Regions from separate parts of the Streptomyces sp. NPDC001848 genome, predicted to be linked through region 3. Evidence: riboswitches for the same ligand, from Rfam matches in the RefSeq annotation. Region 3 holds a riboswitch; each other region holds the start of a gene.
The links. A riboswitch is a leader RNA that binds a small molecule or an ion and turns the genes downstream of it on or off. The one in region 3 is predicted to bind cobalamin.

Region 1 (2,191 bases), on a different contig from region 3:
CCGTCAAGACGCTCACCGTCCGTGTGAACAACGCCGGCGACTCGGCTGTCCAGCCCCACTTCGCGGTGACCACCGGCCAAGGCATGAGCAGCTACTGGAAGGTGCTCCAGGGCCCGTCGTCCGTCGGCGCCCACGCCTCGGCCACGTACCGGATCCAGGCGCCGGGCACGGGCTTCGCGATACCCAAGAAGGGCACCCGCATCCGGCTGCGGGCCTTCACCTCGTCGCCGATGACGCTGTCGAGCCAGGACATCCACCTGGCGCCGCAGAAGGACCCGGCCTCCCACAACAAATGAGCCGTCGACGAGAGGTGAGCGCCGACAAGAAGTGAGCCGACAAGAGGTGAGCCCTCGTCAGGCCACCTGCTTCAGCAGCTCGTTCACCACCGGATCGATGACCCGGTAGCGGACGATCCGTCCCTCCTTCTCACCCGCCACCACCTCGGCCGTCCGCAGCAGCCGCAGTGCCTGCGAGACGGCCGGGTCGTTCATGCCGGTCGCCACCGCCAGGTCGGAGACGGCCAGCGGCCCGGCCCGGTGCAGGGCCAGCAGCAGGGCGAGCCGGCCGGGGTCGGCGAGCAGCGAGAAGCGTTCGGCCCAGGTGCGTACGGCCTCTGGGGCGCCGATGGCCTCGATGGCCTCGCAGACCCGGTGGCCGTCGATGGTGCGCCTGCCGGCGCGGTCGGCGGGGACGAGATGCATGCGCACATTCTCCCAGCTGTCCCCGTGTGATCTTCGATACCTCTCGATACCTGCGCAACTGTGCAGTCTTGCAGGCGTTCCGCCCCGGCCCTAAGGTGGGCGGGCCGTGGTGTTCGGGAAGACCGGTGAAAGTCCCCAGGGACTCAGGCCGGAGCGGCCCTCGCCACTGTGATCGGGGAGTTCCCGTCCCGTGCCACCCTTTTTTGGGTGGCGCCACTGGTCGCACGTCGACCGGGAAGGCTAGGGCGGGCGCGTTGATCCGTCAGCCAGGAGACCGGCCACGGCATCTCACGAAGTGATCCACGAGGTGCTGGAGCGTGACCGTATGACCCTGACCGACCCTGCCCTGCCCGAGGCCGCCTCCTTCCGCTGGCGGCGCGAGGACACCCTGCGGACCGCCGGACTGCTGGCGGTGATCGCGGCCCTGCACGTGGCGGCGTTCGGGGTGTTGTTCCTGCTGGTCGTGCCCGAGCACTACGAGGTCGGCTCCAAGGCGTTCGGCATCGGGCTCGGCGTCACCGCGTACACGCTGGGCATGCGGCACGCCTTCGACGCGGACCACATCGCCGCCATCGACAACACCACCCGCAAGCTGATGGCGGACGGCAAGCGGCCGGTGTCGGTCGGGTTCTGGTTCGCGCTCGGGCATTCCAGTGTGGTGGTGGTGCTCGCCGCGCTGATCGCCGGGGGCACCCAGCTGGCCGGGCGGCTGATGAACGAGAACTCCCGTACGCACCAGGTGCTCGGCGTGCTCGGCACGACGGTCTCCGGCTCGTTCCTCTATCTCATCGCGGCCCTCAACCTCGTGGCGTTGATGGGCATCCTGCGCGTGTTCCGGGCGATGCGTGCGGGGACGTACGACGAGAAGGAACTCGAAGCCCACCTGGACTCCCGGGGTTTCATGAACCGGATCCTCGGCCGCTTCACCCGGTCCATCAGCCGCCCCGGGCAGATGTTCCCGCTCGGCTTCCTGTTCGGCCTGGGCTTCGACACCGCGACCGAGGTCACGCTGATGGTGATGGCGGGCAGCGGGGCGGCGGCTGGGCTGCCCTGGTACGCCATCCTGTGCCTGCCGCTGCTGTTCGCGGCCGGGATGAGCCTGTTCGACACCCTCGACGGCACGTTCATGAACTTCGCCTACCAGTGGGCTTTCTCGAACCCGGTCCGCAAGGTGTTCTACAACCTCACCATCACCGGACTGTCGATCGCGGTGGCCTTCCTGATCGGCACGATCGAGCTCGTCGGAGTGTTGCACGACAAGCTGGACCTGCGGGACGCGGTGACGGGCTGGATCGCCGGGCTCGACCTCGACAACGTGGGCTTCGTCATCGTCGGGCTGTTTGTAGTGGTGTGGGCGGCCGCCCTCGCGTACTGGCGCCTGGCGAAGGTCGAGGAGCGCTGGGCTCCCCGCCCCGCCGACGGCAGGTGACGCCGGCGGGTCGGGGAGCCGGTCACTCGTCTCCGGAGGAAGCGGAGGAGCCGGTGGTGCG
Region 2 (2,191 bases), on a different contig from region 3:
GGTGGTCACGGTGGTGCTGACGGTCGTCCTGAAGGCGCTGAAGGCTCCGGAGGGCGTCGACGAGACGAAGCCGGAGGACTACACGGCGGACGCGGGCGACCCGGGGGTGCAGGTGGAGCTGCCGCCGGCCACGGCGGGCGCCTCGCACTGAGCCCACGTCGTACGCGCGGCAACGGGCCGTCGGAGAAATCCGGCGGCCCGTTGTCGTACCTGTACGGCACACTCGGCCCCATGGAGCTCACCATCCGGCAGGCGAACCCCGACGAGTACGAGACGCTCGGCGAGATCACCGCCCAGGCGTACCTCCGGGACGGCCTCCTCGACTTCGGAGAGAGCGACACCTACCTCGACGAACTGAAGGACGTGGCCAAGCGGGCGGCCGCGGCAGAGGTGCTGGTGGCCGTGGCGGATGGGCAGGTGCTCGGCGGCGTCACCTTCGTACCGGCCGGCGGGCCCATGGCTGACATCGCCGGACCGGGGGAGGCCGAGATACGGATGCTCGCGGTGGCGCACGCCGCGCGCGGCCGGGGCGCCGGAGAGGCCCTCGTCCGGGCCTGCGTCGACCGCGCTCGGGCCACGGACGGCTGCGTACGGGTGGTCCTGTCGACCCAGTCCGCGATGCGCACCGCCCACCGGATCTACGAACGCCTGGGCTTTGTTCGCACACCCGAGTGGGACTGGAACCCCCTCCCTGCTGTCGACCACATCACGCTCCTCACCTACGAGTTGACGCTCTGAGAGCAAGGCGGCACAACATCTGGGGGTGGCGTTGCGGCCTGACACAAGATGTATGCTCATGCTCGCTGTCGCCGCAGGGGAATCCGGTGCGAATCCGGAACTGTCCCGCAACGGTGTACTCGTACACGTATGCCCGCATACCGTCGTACGAACGTCAGTCCGAGGACCTGCCGACAGTGCGCCCGGCCGTCCGGTCCGGGTGCCCTGACGTCCGGGCCTCGTGGAATGGGCCGGTGGACGCGACGCCGCGTGCGCTCGTGAGCTGCCCCTGCCCTCCGCCAGGCCCCGTGCCGAGCGAGGGAGAGCCCCACGTGACCATCGCGCCAGCCGATCCGGCTTCAGCCGCAGGCCTGGAAACCGACGGTCCGGGTGCCGCGCTGCTGCGGACCCTGACCGAGCTGACCGCAGACCTCCCCGACGCCGACCCCGGCCGGGTCGCCGCCGCCGCGCTGCGCGGCCGGTCCGCCCACGCCGACGACGCCGAGCTGCGTGAGCTGGCCACGGAGGCGGCCGCGGGCCTCATCCCCGAGGACCCCGCCTACTCGAGTCTGGCCGCCCGTCTGCTGACCATCGGCATCCGTGCCGAGGCCGCCTCCCAGGGCGTCACGTCGTTCACCGAGTCCATCGCCGTCGGCCACCGGGAAGGGCTCATCGCCGACCGCACCGCCGCCTTCGTACGGCTGCACGCCGACCGTCTCGACGCACTGGTGGACGAACAGGCCGACAACCGTTTCGGTTACTTCGGCCTGCGCACCCTGCACAGCCGCTATCTCCTGCGGCATCCGTCCACCCGCAAGGTCGTCGAGACGCCGCAGCACTTCATGCTCCGCGTCGCCTCCGGGCTCGCCGAGGACGACAGTCCCCGGTCCGTGGACGATGTCGCCGCGCTCTACGGGCTGATGAGCCGGCTCCACTACCTGCCCTCCTCCCCCACCCTGTTCAACTCCGGTACCCGGCACCCCCAGATGTCGTCCTGCTACCTCCTCGACTCCCCGAAGGACGAGCTGGACTCCCTCTACGAGCGCTACCACCAGGTCGCTCGTCTCTCCAAGCACGCCGGCGGCATCGGCATCGCCTTCTCCCGCATCCGCTCCCGCGGCTCGCTGATCCGCGGCACCAACGGGCACTCCAACGGCATCGTCCCGTTCCTGAAGACCCTCGACGCCTCGGTCGCCGCCGTGAACCAGGGCGGCCGGCGCAAGGGTGCCGCCGCCGTCTACCTGGAGACCTGGCACTCGGACATCGAGGAGTTCCTGGAGCTGCGCGACAACACCGGCGAGGACGCCCGCCGCACCCACAACCTCAACCTGGCGCACTGGATCCCGGACGAGTTCATGCGCCGGGTCGACGCCGACCAGCAGTGGTCGCTGTTCTCCCCCTCGGACGTGCCCGAGCTGGCCGACCTGTGGGGCGAGGAGTTCGACGCCGCCTACCGCAGGGCGGAGGCGGCGGG
Region 3 (2,191 bases):
GCGCTCAGTTCACCGACCGGCTTGCCGAGCAGCACGACCTGGCTGCTCTGCTCGCCGCCCGGCTTGAGCAGCACGGGGTTCATCAGCGCGGTCGGTTCGATGCGGCACGCCTGGGCCTGCATGGCCTGCGCCCGGCCGATCTCGGCGCCCTCGCGCGTGACGAAGGAGTTCAGGGACATGTTCTGCGCCTTGAAGGGCGCGACCTTCACCCCCTGCCGGACCAGCCAGCGGCAGATCCCGGCGGTGACGACGCTCTTGCCGGCGTCGGAGGTGGTACCGGCGACGAGCAGTCCGCCGCTCATGAGGTCCGTCCCTTCGCGAGAAGCCTTCGTGCCACCAGGCGCCCGGCGACCGTGATGCCGAGCGCGAGCCCGCTCACGCGCCGGGACAGCCGTACGGTCCGCTCGATGTCGTCCGTGCGCACGGCGCGCCCGGCGCGGTTGAGTACCGGCCGGTGCTCCACACGCCCCCCGTACGACAGCGTTCCGCCCAGCCGGACGCCCAGGGCCCCCGCGAACGAGGCCTCCACGGGCCCGGCGTTGGGGCTCGGGTGCTTCGCGGCATCGGCGCGCCAGGCGCGCAGGGCGCCTCGCCGGTCGGGGCCCGTCGCTGCCGCGAGGACGGCGGTGAGCCGCGCACCCGGCCACCCGGCGAGGTCGTCGAGCCGTGCGGAGGCCCATCCGTAGCGCCGGTAACGGGGCGACTTGTGCCCGACCATGGCGTCGAGCGTGTTGACGGCGCGGAATCCCACGAGACCCGGCACCCCGGCCACGGCCCCCCAGGTGAGCGCGCCCACCACGGCGTCGGAGGTGTTCTCGGCGACGGACTCGACGACCGCCCGCGCGATCCCGTCCGCGTCGAGCGCCCGCGGATCCCGCCCGCAGAGATGGGGCAGGCGGGCGCGTGCGGCCTCCACGTCCCCCGCCTCCAGGGCGCGTCCGATGGCCCGTGCCTCCCGGGCGAGCGACGTGCCGCCGACCACGGCCCAGGTGGCGGCGGCGGTCAGGGCCACCGAGGCGGCAGGGGAGGTACGTACGGAGCGTGCGGCGACGGCCCCGAGCGCCACGGCACCTCCGGCGCACACGGCGGTGTGCAGCGCGCCCCACCCGCGGTGGTCCCGCCACAACACCCGTTCCACGGCCGCCGCGGCCCGCCCGAACGCGGCGACCGGATGCCCACGGCGAGGATCGCCCAGCAGGAGGTCACCGAGGAGGCCGGCGGCGGCGCCGTACGCGAAGACACGATCGGCACCCATCGGCTCAGCCGACCGTGTGGTCGGAAGGGGCCCGGTGACACAACCTCAATCGGCAGCCGCGCATGGCGATATGTCCTCACTCAGGGTGTCCACGCCCTGGTTCGACGAGACCGGCGGTGAGAGTTCCTGGCTCCCGGGAAGGTCCTCCCCGGTGACAGTGGCGGGACCGCGCCGGACTCGCACCGGCTTCCTCTCCTGCCGCCGTACTGGCTCCGGCAGTCCACCACGCGCCCAGAACAGCCGTCAACTTGCTCTTGACCTGCGGTGCTGTGGTGTGCCGAGTCCCACACCGCTGAAATCACGTCAGTTACGCGAATCGGTGCTTTTCGGAGTGAAGTGGCGGTCGAGGGGCGCGCGTTCCGGCGCGTGACTCGAAACGGCGCACCGGCCCGGTCCTCGCCTTTCGCCGTGCGGCGGGGTGTGCTTTGCTGGCCGAACTCGAGAAACCCGGCAGCGGACGGCGTCCGAGGGAACCGTCCGAGCGACCGTCCGGAGGACGGGAGGGACCCACATGGGGGACAGGGCCAAGGAATTCTCGGCGGGCGCGGGAGATCCCCACGCGCCGCATCCTTCGCCGGCGGCGGTGCTGGCACTCTTCTCCCTGACGACGGGGATGTTCGCGGTCGGAATCGGTGCGCTGGCCGCGCTGCTGGTGCCCGGAACCCCGGCGCGGGCCCTCGTGTGGCTGGTGGTCACCATCGTGGCCGCCGCCTGCGCGGGACTGTGGTGGGGCCTCACCCCGGTCACGGAGCGCCTCCGTGTCCTGGGCCGGGCGACGGCGGCGGTACGGCCACGCGACTCGCGCACCCCCTGACCCCGGGCATGAGAAACCCCCGCAGCGACACCGCTGCGGGGGTGACTCGTAGCGACACGGGTACGGGGGCCGAAGCGCTCCCGCCGTCAGACGACGATCAGATGGATCCCGTACGCGACCGC

Region 1: linked by a shared signal. The riboswitch ahead of ACFYZJ_RS02155 (HoxN/HupN/NixA family nickel/cobalt transporter) and the one ahead of ACFYZJ_RS05885 (cobalamin biosynthesis protein) in region 3 are both predicted to bind cobalamin.
Region 2: linked by a shared signal. The riboswitch ahead of ACFYZJ_RS15900 (ribonucleoside-diphosphate reductase subunit alpha) and the one ahead of ACFYZJ_RS05885 (cobalamin biosynthesis protein) in region 3 are both predicted to bind cobalamin.

Annotation. Positions count from the first base shown of each region.
Region 1 covers NZ_JBIATP010000001.1:473,420-475,610, forward strand. The annotation lists gene ACFYZJ_RS02145 (hypothetical protein) at 1-296, shown strand, start outside; gene ACFYZJ_RS02150 (ArsR/SmtB family transcription factor) at 354-701, opposite strand; cobalamin riboswitch at 792-999, shown strand; gene ACFYZJ_RS02155 (HoxN/HupN/NixA family nickel/cobalt transporter) at 1,027-2,130, shown strand; gene ACFYZJ_RS02160 (YcnI family protein) at 2,153-2,191, opposite strand, start outside.
Region 2 covers NZ_JBIATP010000007.1:83,728-85,918, forward strand. The annotation lists gene mctP (monocarboxylate uptake permease MctP) at 1-151, shown strand, start outside; gene ACFYZJ_RS15895 (GNAT family N-acetyltransferase) at 232-738, shown strand; cobalamin riboswitch at 756-928, shown strand; gene ACFYZJ_RS15900 (ribonucleoside-diphosphate reductase subunit alpha) at 1,050-2,191, shown strand, end outside.
Region 3 covers NZ_JBIATP010000002.1:626,335-628,525, forward strand. The annotation lists gene ACFYZJ_RS05880 (cobyric acid synthase) at 1-302, opposite strand, end outside; gene ACFYZJ_RS05885 (cobalamin biosynthesis protein) at 299-1,255, opposite strand; cobalamin riboswitch at 1,355-1,496, opposite strand; gene ACFYZJ_RS05890 (hypothetical protein) at 1,767-2,069, shown strand; gene ACFYZJ_RS05895 (hypothetical protein) at 2,156-2,191, opposite strand, start outside.